Regions from separate parts of the Nocardioides sp. WG-D5 genome, predicted to be linked through region 3. Evidence: riboswitches for the same ligand, from Rfam matches in the RefSeq annotation. Region 3 holds a riboswitch; each other region holds the start of a gene.

Region 1 (4,402 bases), 180 kb from region 3:
GTCGGTGGAGATGTAGGCGCCGTCGCGCATCACCGTGATGGTGTCGCACAGCGCGAACACCTCGTCGAAGCGGTGCGAGATGAAGACGACGGCGCAGCCCTGGTCGCGCAGCGTGCGCGCCACGGTCATCAGCCGCTCGACCTCGTTGCCCGACAGGGCCGCAGTCGGCTCGTCCATGATCAGGACCTTGGCGTCGAGGGAGAGCGCCTTCGCGATCTCGATCAGCTGCTGGTCGGCGATCGAGAGGCCCTCGGTCGGGCGGTCGGGCTCGATCGGCACGCCGAGCCGGGCGAAGAGCTCGACGACCTCGGTGCGCATCGCGGCACGGTCGATCCTGCCCCAGCGGTTGGTCGGCTGGCGCCCCATGAAGATGTTCTCGGTGACCGAGAGGTCGGGGAAGAGGGTCGGCTCCTGGTAGATGACCGCGACTCCGGCCTGCTTGGCCTCGGCGGTGTTGCGGAAGTCGACATGCTCCCCGGCGAGCAGGTAGTCGCCCGCGTCGCGGCGGTAGAGCCCGGCGACGATCTTGACCAGCGTCGACTTCCCGGCTCCGTTCTCCCCCACGAGCGCGTGGATGGATCCGGCCTCGACCCGGAGGCTTCCAGACCGGAGGGCGCGTACGGGGCCGAACGACTTGGCCACGTCCCGCAGCTCCAGTGCGGCGGGTGTGTCCGGCATGGGCAGCTCCTCGAATTGAAAGGTTTCAAGCCTGGTTTACGCTAGTGATGGCAATCACATACGTCAACACTCTTCGGCCGCTAATTTGAGCGAGGTTCGGACTTTGTCGTCAGACCGGCACGACGCCCACCCACATCCAGGCGGGAATCCTGCCGCGTCAGACCGCGTTCAGAGACCCATGCACGCACTCTGGGTATGGGCACATCCGCACGCGTCGTCGCTCAACGGACGGCTGCAGGAGGCGGGCCGGAACGCTCTCGTCGCGGCCGGCTGGACCGTCGACGAGATCGACCTCTATCGAGAAGGTTTCAATCCACTTCTGGTGGAGCGGGGCGAGGCCGACGTACGCCGCCACCAGGACCGCCTGCGGGAGGCCGATCTGCTGGTCGTGCAGTTCCCGCTGTGGTGGTATTCGGTGCCGGCCATCCTGAAGGGCTGGATCGACCGGGTCTTCGAGTCGGGATTCGCCTTCGACGTACCGGATCCGGAGACCGGCAAGCCCCTCAAGTACGGCAAGGGCGGCCTGGCCGGCAAGCGCGCGCTGACCATCGTCACCGCCGGCGATCGGGCCGCGACCCTGGGCCCGCGCGGGATCAGCGGCCACATCGAGGACGTCCTGTGGCCGCTCCTGCACGGCACGTTCTGGTACACCGGGATGGACCCGCTGCGCCCCCACCTGATCACCGACGCCGACACCGTCGACACCGAGGCGATGGCGCGGATCGAGGCCGATCTGAGCGTACGTCTCGAGGGCGTGATGACCGAGCCGCGGATCGCCTACCGGCCGATGGTCGAGGAGCAGTACGACCACACCATCAAGCTCCACGACTCGGTCGCGCCCGGAGAGGACGGGCTCCGCGCCCACCGTGAGGGCTGACGGGCCCGCCTGCTACGGTCTTCGGGCCAGCCGCTCGGGACGTAGTCCCGGCACGGGAACCCGGTGAGAGCCCGGGACTGACGCGCAGCGGTGTGGGTGACGGACGGGACACTGTGCCACTGGGCCCTCGGGCCTGGGAAGGCGTCTCGCGCCGGTCGATCCCGAGTCCGAAGACCTGCTGGCCCTGCAGCAGACCGCTGCCGGTCAGCACGGGCGACGCGTACCAGCCCGCGACCCGCTCGAGGACCGACGTGCACCTGTCCCGCACCATCCGAACGACCCTGGCCCGAACGATCGCCGTGAGCACCGCTCTGGTGCTCGGCGCCGCCCTGACCGGCTGCGGAGCCGATCAGCCCGCCGACGCGCAGAAGGCGGCCGCCGGGACCGCCGGCTTCCCACTCACGATGACCAACTGCGGGCGCGAGATCACGCTCGATGCACCACCCGAGCGGGTCGTCTCGCTCAACCAGGGCTCCACCGAGATCCTGCTCTCGCTCGGCCTCGCCGACCGGATGGCCGGCACCGCGGTCTGGACCGACCCGGTGCTCGACTCGCTCGCCGAGGACAACGAGCGCGTGCCGCGGCTCGCCGACAACTGGCCCTCCTACGAGCGCGTGCTGGAGACCGAGCCCGACTTCATCACCGCCTCCTTCATCAGCACCCTCGGAGAGGGCGGGGTGACCACGCCGGAGGACCTGGAGAGGCTGGGTGTCGGCTCCTACCTCTCCCCTGCCGAGTGCCTCAAGGACAACGAGGGCGACGACGACGGCACCCGTCTCGACCCCCTCGAGATCGAGACGATCTACCAGGAGATCACCGAGCTGGCGCGGATCTTCGGCGTCCCCGAGCGCGGCGAGCAACTGGTCGCCGACCTGTCCCGGCGCCTCGAGGCCGCCGAGAGCAAGGCGCCGGCGGGTGAGGTGAGCGCGATGTACTGGTTCGCCAACTCCGAGTCGCCCTACCTGGCCGGTTGCTGCGGCGGCCCAGGCATCATCGGCCGCGCTCTCGGCATCGAGAACGTCTTCGACGACACGACCGACGAGTGGCCGCAGATCAACTGGGAGACCGTCGCCGAGCGCAACCCTGACGTCATCGTCTTGGGCGACCTGACCCGCAAGAGCCAGACCGCCGAGACCGCCCGCGCCAAGATCGACTATCTGAAGAACAACCCGGTCACCGCGCAGATGGACGCGGTGAAGAACGACCGTTTCGTGACGCTGTCCGGCGCCGAGCTCAACCCCTCGATCCGCACCGTTTACGCGGTCGAGAACGTCGCCGACCAGCTGGCCGCTCTCGGCCTCCGCTGATGGCGGTCCGCGCACTCCCTCGCGCCGGTGTCCTGCTGGCCCTGGCTCCCCTGGTGGTGGTCGCCTCGGTCGCGGGCGCCATCACCGTCGGACCCTCCGACCTGAGCATCGCCGACGTCTACGGTGTCGTCGCGGACCGGGCCGGTCTCGGGGCCTCCGACCTGACCCTGCTCCAGCAGAGCATCGTGTGGGACCTGCGGCTGCCGCGTACGTTGCTCGCGGGGATCTGCGGGGCGGGCCTGGCCATCTGCGGGGTCATCCTGCAGTCGCTGCTGCGCAACCCGCTCGCCGACCCGTTCGTGCTCGGCATCTCCTCGGGCGCCTCCACCGGAGCGGTCTCGATCGTCGTCCTCGGCATCGGGTCGGGCGCGGTCGGGCTCTCCACCGGGGCCTTCGTGGGCGCGCTGGCCTCGTTCGCGCTCGTGCTGCTGCTCGCCTCCCTCGCCGGGGGCACCACCGACCGGCTCATCCTGGCCGGCATCGCCGCGACCCAGCTCTTCTCGGCACTCACCTCGTTCATCGTGTTCACCGCGGCCGACGCCGAGCAGACGCGCGGGGTGCTGTTCTGGCTGCTCGGGTCGCTCTCCTCGGCGAGCTGGACCGACGTGCTCGTGTGCGGGGTGATCGTGCTCGGCGGGCTGCTCTGCTGCGTTCTCGGGGCGGGATGGCTGGACGCGTTCGCGTTCGGCAACGACGCGGCGGCCTCGCTCGGCGTCGACGTCGCGCGCATCCGGGCGGCGCTGCTGGTGCTGACGGCGCTGATGACCGCCGTCATCGTCTCGACGTCGGGAGCGATCGGCTTCGTCGGGCTGGTCCTTCCCCATCTCGCCAGAGCGCTCGTCGGGGTCGGACACCGGCTGCTGCTCCCCGCCACCGCGCTGCTCGGAGCGATCTTCCTGATCTGGGTCGACACCGCGGCCCGGACCGTGATCGACCCCGAGGAGCTCCCCGTCGGGGTGGCGACCGCGCTGGTCGGGGTGCCTGCCTTCGCACTGGTGCTGATGAGGGCACGCCGATGACCGCGCTCGAGGCCGGCCGGGTCAGCTGGGCGCCTCGTGGCCGACTCGTCGTCGATGACGTGTCCCTCCAGGTCGAGGACGGCGCCACCGTCGGGCTGCTCGGGCCCAACGGGTCCGGGAAGTCCTCGCTGATCCGGATCCTGGCCGGGCTACGCCCACCGTCGTCCGGAGAGGTCCTGCTCGACGGCAGCCCGCTCGCCGGCATGTCCCGGCGTCATCTCGCACGCCGGCTCGCGGTCGTCGAGCAGGAGCCGGCGACCAGCCAAGACCTCCGCGTACGCGACGTCGTCGCCCTCGGCCGGATCCCGCACCGCCCGGCCTGGGCGCCCGACAGCGCCCAGGACCGCGCCGTCATCGAGGAGGCCGCCACCCATGCCGGCATCGCCGACCGCCTCGAGCAGCGCTTCTCGACCCTGTCGGGCGGCGAGCGGCAGCGTACGCAGATCGCCCGGGCGCTCGTCCAGGAGCCGGAGATCCTGCTCCTGGACGAGCCGACGAACCACCTCGACGTACGTCACCAG
Region 2 (4,402 bases), 2.6 Mb from region 3:
ACGTGACCCGGCACGGCGCCCAGGAGCACCCGGAAGAGCACCCGGGTCGCCACGATGAACAGGGCGAGGCCGACGTAGAGCCGGAACGCCTTCGCCCACGGTTGCTCCCCGCGGCGGGCCGCGACCACGACCGAGACCACCCCCACCAGCAGCAGGAGCAGCAGCAGGTTGGTGGTGAAGGAGGCGTACGCAGCCAGGCCGATCGCCCACACCCACCACGCGACGGGGTGCAGATCCCGGGGCAGGCGCGCGACCGCGGCTGTGCGGATCAGCGTGCTCATCGCCGACGCCACCACACGACACCGGCGACGGAGAAGAGGGCGAGGATCCCGGCGGGAGCGACCCAGACAGGCAGCTGCCGGGGCTCGGAGGGTGAGTTCTCCGGAGATAACTCCGGCGACGGGCTTGAGGGCGCCCCCACAGCATCCCCAAGCTCCGTCGCCGGAGCGGTAACGACATCGTCGTCTATCCACGTGAACGCAACACCCTGCCCGGAGGTCACGCTGATTTCGGTAACATTTCTGGAGGCATAGCTCCAGGCCCCGGATTCGTCGGTGACCCACAGCGACCAGTAGGCGTCGGCGGGCGGCATCTGGGCGCAGCCGGCGTTCTTCGGCCGGCCGTCGACGCGGCAGACGACGCTGGGCATCGAGGTCACGTAGGTGAGCGGATGTCCTGCCTTCTCGAAGAGGTCGGCGCCGGTGTCGCCCTCCTCGGGCCGGACGCAGGTGACCTCGGGGTCGCCGCCCAGCGCGTTGGGCTCGACGACGACGGTGACGCCGTCACACGCCTCGTCAGACCGCGAGACGGCGGCCGACGCGGAGGCGGGGGTGACGACGAGTGCGGTGGCCCCGGCGAGGGTCGCCAGGGCCACGCGAGCGGACCGCAGGATCAGCACGAGCTCTTCGCGGTCGCGTCCTTGGGCAGGTAGACCAGCGACGGCAGCGCCTGGGCGGCCGCGAGGCGGTACATCCCCTCGGACTCCTTGGTCAGCCCCTTGGTGTTGCCCTCGGTCAGGGCGGCGTCGTCGTAGGCCACCGCGCCGACGTCGTCGCCGCAGGTCACGACGTGCTCGGCGACCCAGGACGCCGCCTTCTCGGCGGCGTCGGTCTCCCCGGCGCGCCCGAACGCCCACCCGGCCAGGCCGGTGGTGTTGGAGTTGGCGATGTTGCCGGTGGCGGCCTTGAAGGACCCGTCCTCGGCCTGGGTCTCCTTCAGCCACTCGACGCCTGCCTCGACCGCCTTCTCGGCCTCGGGAGAGGCCACCGAGGACAGCGCGATCAGCGCGAACGCAGTGGCGTCGGCGTCCGGCGCGGCCTTCGGGTCGGCGTCGCAGGTCTGGTCGGCGGCCGCGGGGTCGGCGGTGAACGTGACCCGGAACCAGCCCTCCTCGCACTGCTGCCCGGCCAGGAACTCCGCGGCGGCCGTGGCCTCCTTGCTCTCCGCGTTGCTCAGCGCCCACACGGCGTACGACTGGCCGATGGTGTTGGAGTAGTCGGCCGCCTTCTTGTTCTTGGGGTCGAGCTCGTCGGCGATGCGGCCGTTCTCGGCGACGGTGCCCTCGAGCTGCTTCAGCAGACCGGGGTCGGAGGCGTCGACGTTCTGCTGGAGGACGAGCGCCTTGGCCGTGGCCCCGGCCGAGGTGACCGTGCCGAACCCCGGCGAGGTGTAGGCCTTCTTGTTCTTCATCACGGCCGCGACGATCGTGGCGATCTCCTCGTCGTAGCCGCCGACCTCGGCCAGCGCGATCCCGATGTCGGCGCTGAGGCCGAAGTCGTCGGTGCCGTACTGCGCGTTGTGGGCCACACCCTTCGGGGCCTGGGCGACGAGCCAGTCGGCCACCGAGGTGGACACCTTCGCGTCGTAGGCGGGCTTCTCCCCCTCCTCGACGGCCTTCTCGCCGCAGCCGGCGAGCGAGGTGAGGGCGAGGGCGGCGGCGATGCCACCGAGGACGGTCTTCTTCATGGTTCCTTCCGCGCTGTTCGTCGGGAAGGCCCAGGGCCGACCCGCTGCTTTCCACGACAGCGTCAGGTCAGTACGCGTCCGTCGGCAGGTGCTCCGGCTCGCTCAGGACCCTCGATGTCCTGGGCCTACGGTTGCGGGTCAGCGCCGGGATTCGACCGGCTTCCCCCACCACGGCGTGTGTTGATTGAGGCTCTGCTTTGATGCGGGGCAATCCTATGCCGCGCACGCCCTGCTTGCGGGATCGCCGTCGAGCAGTCACTCTGTCCCCATGCGCCACCGGATTCTCGGCCTTGTCGCAACCTCGATCTCGGCCACCCTTCTCGCTCTCTGCCCGACCACGACGGCTCTCGCGGCACCGGATCGGACCTCGGTCACGTACGACGACCTCGTCGCCATGTTCGGCGACAAGGTCGGGAACAAGAAGACCGTCGAGACCGGGCTGCCGACGCTCAACCGCGCCATGGACGACGCTCGGATCACGACCCCCTACCGGCAGGCGGCCTACCTGGCCACGCTCGCCAACGAGAGCTCCTTCCACCACGACGCCAAGGGCCCCCGCGACAAGCGGAAGTACGCCGGCCGCGGCTACATCCAGCTGACCGGCGAGGCCAACTACACCGACGCCGGCGCCTACTTCGGGATCGACCTGCGCCGCCGCCCCGAGCTGGCTCGGTCGCTGGACCACAGCGCGCCGATCTCGCGGTGGTACTGGACCGTCGCCCGCGACATCAACCCGCTCGCCGACGACCTCGAGATGGGCAAGGTCAACGCGGCGATCGGCTATCCCCACAACAAGGAGGAGGACGCCGAGCGCTGCCGCGACTTCAAGGCCGCGCTGAAGCACCTCAACGGCTCGGTGCCCAAGGGGATCGACTGCACCCGCCCGAAGCCGAAGAAGGCAGACGACCAGGACCGCACCGCGGACGCCTCCTAGCAGTACGACGTCGTACAGACATACGTCACGCCGCCGCGTTGATCTCGTGGGTCGCTCGCTGACGCTCGCTCACTTCTTGATGCGCTTGTCGCTGACCGCGATCGCCGAGGTGCCCTCGTCCTTGAGCTCGAAGAGGTCGATCGCCTTGATGAGCTTGGTCCAGGTGGCGTAGCCGTAGTTGCGGGGATCCTCGGAGGACTGGTTGCGGATGCGCGAGACGACCGTGCCGACCAGGGCCCAGCCGTCGTCGTCGGCGGCCGCGGCGATGGAGTTGCGCAGCAGCTGGATCAACCGGGCGTTGCGCTTCAGCACCTGCCCCGTGGTCGCCGAGGAGGACGGCTTGCGGGCGGGGGTGGCGCCGGCCTCGGCGTCGGCGTCGGTCTCCTCCTCGGAGCCGCCGAGCTTCTCCACCACGGTGAACCGGGTGCAGGCGCTCTTGAACGGCGCCGGCGTCTTCTCCCGGCCGTAGCCGTAGACCGCGCGTCCCTTCTCCCGCAGATAGTGCACCAGCGGGGTGAAGTCGGAGTCGGAGGAGACCAGCGCGAACGCGTCCGGGATCGCCGCATGCAGCAGCTCGACGGCGTCGATGGCGAGCGCCATGTCGGAGGCGTTCTTGTGGGCGGTCAGGTCGAACTGCTGCATCGGCCGGATCGCGGCGTCGTGCAGCTCCTCGATCCACCCCTTCAGCTCGGGCTTGGTCCAGTTCCCGTAGGCCCGGCGGATCGTCACCTCGCCGTACTCGGCCAGGTCGTTGAGGATCGCGTCGATCTTGGCCGCGGGGGCGTTGTCGGCGTCGATGAGCAGGGCGATGCGGAAGGGCTCGGTCACCGGATCAGTGTGGCAGGAAGAGGAATGTGTTGGTCTCGACACGCCTTCGCCTAGCGGCTCCGGCGGCTCGACCAGCGCACGCTGGTCGAGCCGGGAGGCCGGCTGCGGCCGAGCGTGTCGAGACCAACACAGTCGCTACATCAGGCGAGCTTCTCCAGGATCAGCTCGCGGACGCGCTTGGCGTCGGCCTTGCCGCCGGTCGCCTTCATGACCGCACCGATGAGGGCACCGGCCGCGGCCTGGTTGCCGCCTCGGATCTTCTCGGCGACAGCGGGCTGGGCGTCGATCGCCTCGTCGACGGCTGCGCCGAGCGCACCGTCGTCGGAGACCACGGCGAGGCCGCGGGCGTCGACGATCTCGGCGACCGTGCCCTCACCGGCCAGCAGGCCCTCGAAGACCTGGCGGGCGAGCTTGTCGGTCAGCGAGCCGCCGTCGACCAGCTTCTGCACCTCGGCGACCTGGGCGGGGGTGACCCCGACCTCGGCCAGCTCGACGCCGCGGTCGTTGGCGGCCCGGGAGAGCTCGGCCATCCACCACTTGCGCGCGGCCTGGGCGGAAGCCCCCTCGGCGACGGTCGACTCGATCAGCGTCAGTGCACCGGCGGCCCAGACGTCACGCATCTCCAGGTCGGAGTAGCCCCACTCGGCCTGCAGCCGCGCGCGCTTGTCGGCTGGC
Region 3 (4,402 bases):
GACGACGGCGACCCGCTCGCCCGCGAGCGCCAGGTCCAGGGCGTGGCGGGCTCGGTCGACCTCGACGGTGTTGCCCGACGCGTGCCGCCGCAGCCCCTCACGCTGCGGCACCCGGTTGACGTACGGCGCATAGCCGACGACGTGGCCGACCTCGGCCAGCGCCGCGCTCACCTCGGGCGTCAGCCACCCGTCCGGCCCCGGCCCCAACCCGACGACGAGCACCTCCCCGGCCTCGGGGGCCTCGGACGTCTCGGACGCATCGACGGGCTCGGCCGCCGAAGACTCCTCCGCCGCAGACTGCCGCAGACGGCCTGCCGCGGCCGAAACAGGCGCCGTGTCCCCGGGCACCACGATCAGCGAGAAGTAGGGCACCGAGGACGGGTCCACATCGGCCACCGGCAGCCAGCGCTCCTCGGGCTGCGAGGCACGCTCGACGTACCAGGCACCCTCGAGCCGGCCGGCCGCGGCCAGCGCGGAGCGGACCGCCGGGAAGGTCCGGCCGAGCTTCATGATGATCGCGGCCTCGGTGTCGGCGAGACGCCGGGCGAGCTCGGGCTCGGGCAGGGTCCCGGGCAGCACGGTGAGGACGTCGGTCTGGCGCACCAGCGGCGTCGAGACGGCGGCGGTCGCGGCCGCGAAGGCCGGGACGCCCGGCACGACGGAGGTCTCGTAGACCTCCTTGAACCGGTCGTGGAGATACATCGAGGAGCCGTAGAAGAGCGGGTCGCCCTCGGCGAGCAGGACCACGTCACGGCCGGCGTCGAGGTGGGCGGAGAGCCGGACCGCGCAGGACTCGTAGAACTCGGCCATCGCCCCGACGTAGCCACCCGGGTGCGAGGTGGTGCCGGTGGTGACCGGGTAGCGCAGCTCCTCCTCGACCGCGTCGGCCGGGATCAGCGAGGAGGCGATCCGGCGGGCGTGGGACTGCTTGCGCACCCCGGCGTGGTAGGCGATCACCGGTGCCGCGCCGATCAGCCGGGCGGCCTTGAGGGTGATCAGCTCGGGATCGCCCGGGCCGATGCCGACGACGGTGAACCGTCCCAGAGCCTGCTGAGTGCTGCTCATTCCTGCTCCTGGGCGAGTGCGTTGAGTGCGGACGAGGTCATCGCAGAGCCGCCACGGCGACCACGGACGGTGACGTAGGGGATGTCGATCCCGTGGTCGTCGGCGAAGGAGGCGAGCGCCTCCTTGGACTCGGCGGCGCCGATGAAGCCGACCGGGCAGCCGACGATCGCGGCCGGCCGCGGACCGCCGTCGAGGATCGTCTCGAGCAGGTGGAAGAGCGCCGTCGGAGCGTTGCCGATGGCGACCACGGCGCCCTCGAGGTAGGGCTCCCACAGCGACAGCGCGGCCGCGGTGCGGGTCGTCCCCCAGGCCCGGGCCAGCGCCGGGACGCGGTCGTGGCCGAGCATGCAGAGCACCTCGTTGTCGCGCGGCAGCCGGCTGCGGGTGACCCCGGTGGCGACCATCGTCGCGTCGCACAGGATCGGCGCCCCGGCCTCGAGCGCACCACGCGCGGCCTTCACCAGACCGGGGTGGATGACCAGGTCGGAGGCGAGGTCGACCTGTCCGCTGCCGTGGATCATCCGCACCGCGAGCCGCTCGGCGTCGGCGGGCACCGCGGAGAGGTCGGCCTCGCGCCGGATGGTCGCGAAGGAGTCGACATAGATCGCCGGCCCCTGGTCGATGTAGTCGTAGCGCCGGGTCGGGCGCACCTGCGGCGCCGGCACGAGTACGCCGCGCCACGGCGTCACCACGACCGCCGGCGCCCGCTCCACCAGCGCCTCGACGGCAGCCCGGTCCAGGGCTCCGTCGGTGGCGGCGACATGCTCGCCCCCGGGCACCTCGCCGAACGCCAGCTCCGCGGCCGGCGCCGGCACCCGGTCGTCGGCCTCGACCGGCTCGACGAGCGGGCCGCCGAGCTCGGAGACGTGCCAGGCAGCCGACGGCCCCTCGCCGCGTACGTCCAGGAAGCGCGAGGCGAGCGCGACCAGCCGGGAGGCGGCCTCGGCGAGCGGCACGACCGGTCCCCACGAGTCGCCGACCCGCAGCTGACCCTCAGCGTCCGAGAGCGCCACCAGACCGAGGTCGCACTCCCGCGCGACCAGGTCGCCGCGACCGTCGTCGAGCACGAAGAGGAACCGCCCGGGCAGCGCCGCCAGCCGGGGCGAGGCGCACAGCAGCCGGTCCAGCGAGGCGGCCACGCCACGCAGGTCGGCCCGGCCGCCGGCGAGCCCGGTCTGCGGGGAGACCATCACGTTGCGTACGAGCTCGTGGGTCTGCGCCGGCACCAGACCGGTCGCCTTCAGCGCGGTGAGCACCTCGCTGGGCAGCGCACCGTCGACGGCGGGCAGGCCGCGTACCTGCAGGTTGGCACGGCCGGTGAGGTAGACACGGCCGTCGCCGTAGGTCTCGGCGACGGAGACCAAGGAGAGCAGCGAGGCCGACGAGACGGAGCCGCCGATCAGGCGCAGCCGCACCAGCAGGCCGTCGTCGGCCGGCCACGGACGGCCGACTCCTGGGCACCGGTCGGATCGGACTCGGGACATCGCCACACCTGCTCTGGTCAGGTGCCCTTCCGCGGGGCACGTGGTGACCTGGCGGCGGGCGCCGCCAGAGCCAGCAGGTCTTCGGACTCGGAATCGATCGGTGCGGGACGCCTTCCCGGAGCCAGGCTCCAGTGGCTGCCCCTCCCGGAGGAGGTGCGTGTACCGCCCGTCATCCTCACCGCTGCGCGTCAGTCCCGGACTCTCACCGGGTTCCCTGACCCCATCAGGCATGGAGTACGACTGGCAGGGCGAGACTACCCACTTGCGGACACGGCGCCGAATTGCTCGCCCTGCGGCGGTGGTCTGTGCCAGTGTTCGGCTACTCGGAACCTTCCACTCGACTTCGCACAGATGGAGTCCCCCGTGACCGGATCGGCTCGTCGGAAGCTGTTCGTTCTCGCGCCCGTCTCCGCGCTGGCGCTCGGTCTCGCCGCATGCGCCACGACGTCGGAGTCGAAGGTCGCGATCGGTCTCGTGGTCCCCACCTCCGGCGCCCACAAGTCGATCGGCACCGACATGTCCCGCGGCTTCCACCTCTACCTCGACCAGCACGGCGGCAAGCTCGGTGGCCGGCTGGTCGACGTCATCGAGGCCGACGAGGGCGAGCGGGTGAAGACCGGGGTCGCCGCGGTGACCAGGCTGATCGAGGACGAGGAGGTCCAGGCGGTCGTCGGGCTGGTGGGCTCGGAGACGGCGCTCGCGGCGAAGGACGTCGCGGAGGGCAGCGAGACACCGCTGATCGTCACCGGCGCCGGGGCCGACCAGTTCGCCGACGGCTCCGACTACCTGTGGCGTACGTCCGTGGCCAACGCAGACCTGGGCGGCGCGCTCGGGGAGGCGGTCGCGCAGGAGACCGAGCGGGGCGCGGCGTACGTCATCGCCTCCGACGACGCCGCCGGCCACGAGTCCTCCGACGGCTTCATGATCGCCTTGGAGGCCGAGGGCGGCGGCATCGCGGGACAGGGCTACACGCCGGCCGACGCGACCGAGGACTGGTCGAGCCTCTTCGCCAAGGTGAAGAAGTCGGGCGCGGACGCGATCTATGCCGCCTACGCCGGGAAGGAGGCCGAGGCGTTCGTGAAGCAGTACCGCGACTCCGGCCTGGCCCGGAGCACCCCGCTCTACGGTCCCGGCTTCCTCACCGAGGGCGACGTGCTGTCCACCCTGGGCGGCGACGCGACCGGGGTGCGGACGGTGCTGCACTACAGCGACGCGATGGACTCGCTGACGAACGCCGCCTTCGTGAAGGACTACCGCGAGAAGTACGACGCCACCCCGACGGCCTACTCGGTGCAGGCCTACGACGCCGCGGCCGCGCTCGACAAGGCGCTCGAGCTCTCCGACGACGTCAACCGCAACGAGATCGCGGACTCCCTGGGATCCGTCGGCACGATCGTCAGTCCCCGGGGGAACTGGACCTTCGACCCCAACCACAACCCCGACCAGCCCTACTTCCTGCGTGTGGTCAAGGGCACCGCCGACGGCCCCCGCAACGTCGTGCTGCAGAAGATCGCCCCAGCCGGAAGCTGAGGCGATCTGCTGCACCTCAGCGATCGGCCTCGATCAGCTCGTGCTCCAGGTCCTCCTCCTTGCGGCGGAGCACGATCGACCCGGCGAGCGCGAGCAGCAGCGCGACGTAGACGACGATCGCGAACGGCGACTGCACCAGCGTCAGCCAGTCCCCCTGGGCGATCTGCAGGGCCGAGCGCAGCTGCCGCTCGAAGATCGGCCCGAGGATCAGCCCGACCACCATCGGCGCCACCGGGTAGCCGTAGCGGCGCATGAAGAAGCCCAGGATGCCGAGCACGAGGAGCACGATGACGTCCTGCGGGCTGAAGTGCACCGCGAAGGCG

What was found. A riboswitch is a leader RNA that binds a small molecule or an ion and turns the genes downstream of it on or off. The one in region 3 is predicted to bind cobalamin.
Region 1: it holds a riboswitch for cobalamin, as region 3 does, so the genes downstream of both, ACWZJV_RS05825 (ABC transporter substrate-binding protein) here and ACWZJV_RS06755 (nitrite reductase) in region 3, are expected to answer to the same signal.
Region 2: it holds a riboswitch for cobalamin, as region 3 does, so the genes downstream of both, ACWZJV_RS22785 (prenyltransferase/squalene oxidase repeat-containing protein) here and ACWZJV_RS06755 (nitrite reductase) in region 3, are expected to answer to the same signal.

The regions. Positions count from the first base shown of each region.
Region 1 is NZ_CM132928.1:1,196,105-1,200,506, forward strand. Features, by position in the region: gene ACWZJV_RS05815 (sugar ABC transporter ATP-binding protein) at 1-678, opposite strand, end outside; gene ACWZJV_RS05820 (NAD(P)H-dependent oxidoreductase) at 857-1,555, shown strand; cobalamin riboswitch at 1,566-1,752, shown strand; gene ACWZJV_RS05825 (ABC transporter substrate-binding protein) at 1,855-2,862, shown strand; gene ACWZJV_RS05830 (FecCD family ABC transporter permease) at 2,862-3,881, shown strand; gene ACWZJV_RS05835 (ABC transporter ATP-binding protein) at 3,878-4,402, shown strand, end outside.
Region 2 is NZ_CM132928.1:4,701,877-4,706,278, reverse strand. Features, by position in the region: gene ACWZJV_RS22795 (CbiQ family ECF transporter T component) at 1-281, opposite strand, end outside; gene ACWZJV_RS22790 (hypothetical protein) at 278-898, opposite strand; gene ACWZJV_RS22785 (prenyltransferase/squalene oxidase repeat-containing protein) at 892-1,965, opposite strand; cobalamin riboswitch at 2,032-2,153, opposite strand; gene ACWZJV_RS22780 (glycoside hydrolase family 19 protein) at 2,234-2,899, shown strand; gene ACWZJV_RS22775 (NYN domain-containing protein) at 2,969-3,727, opposite strand; gene gatB (Asp-tRNA(Asn)/Glu-tRNA(Gln) amidotransferase subunit GatB) at 3,868-4,402, opposite strand, start outside.
Region 3 is NZ_CM132928.1:1,377,868-1,382,269, forward strand. Features, by position in the region: gene cobJ (precorrin-3B C(17)-methyltransferase) at 1-1,065, opposite strand, end outside; gene ACWZJV_RS06750 (precorrin-8X methylmutase) at 1,062-1,670, opposite strand; partial or broken gene ACWZJV_RS06755 (nitrite reductase) at 2,358-2,549, opposite strand; cobalamin riboswitch at 2,605-2,808, opposite strand; gene ACWZJV_RS06760 (ABC transporter substrate-binding protein) at 2,913-4,079, shown strand; gene ACWZJV_RS06765 (tripartite tricarboxylate transporter permease) at 4,096-4,402, opposite strand, start outside.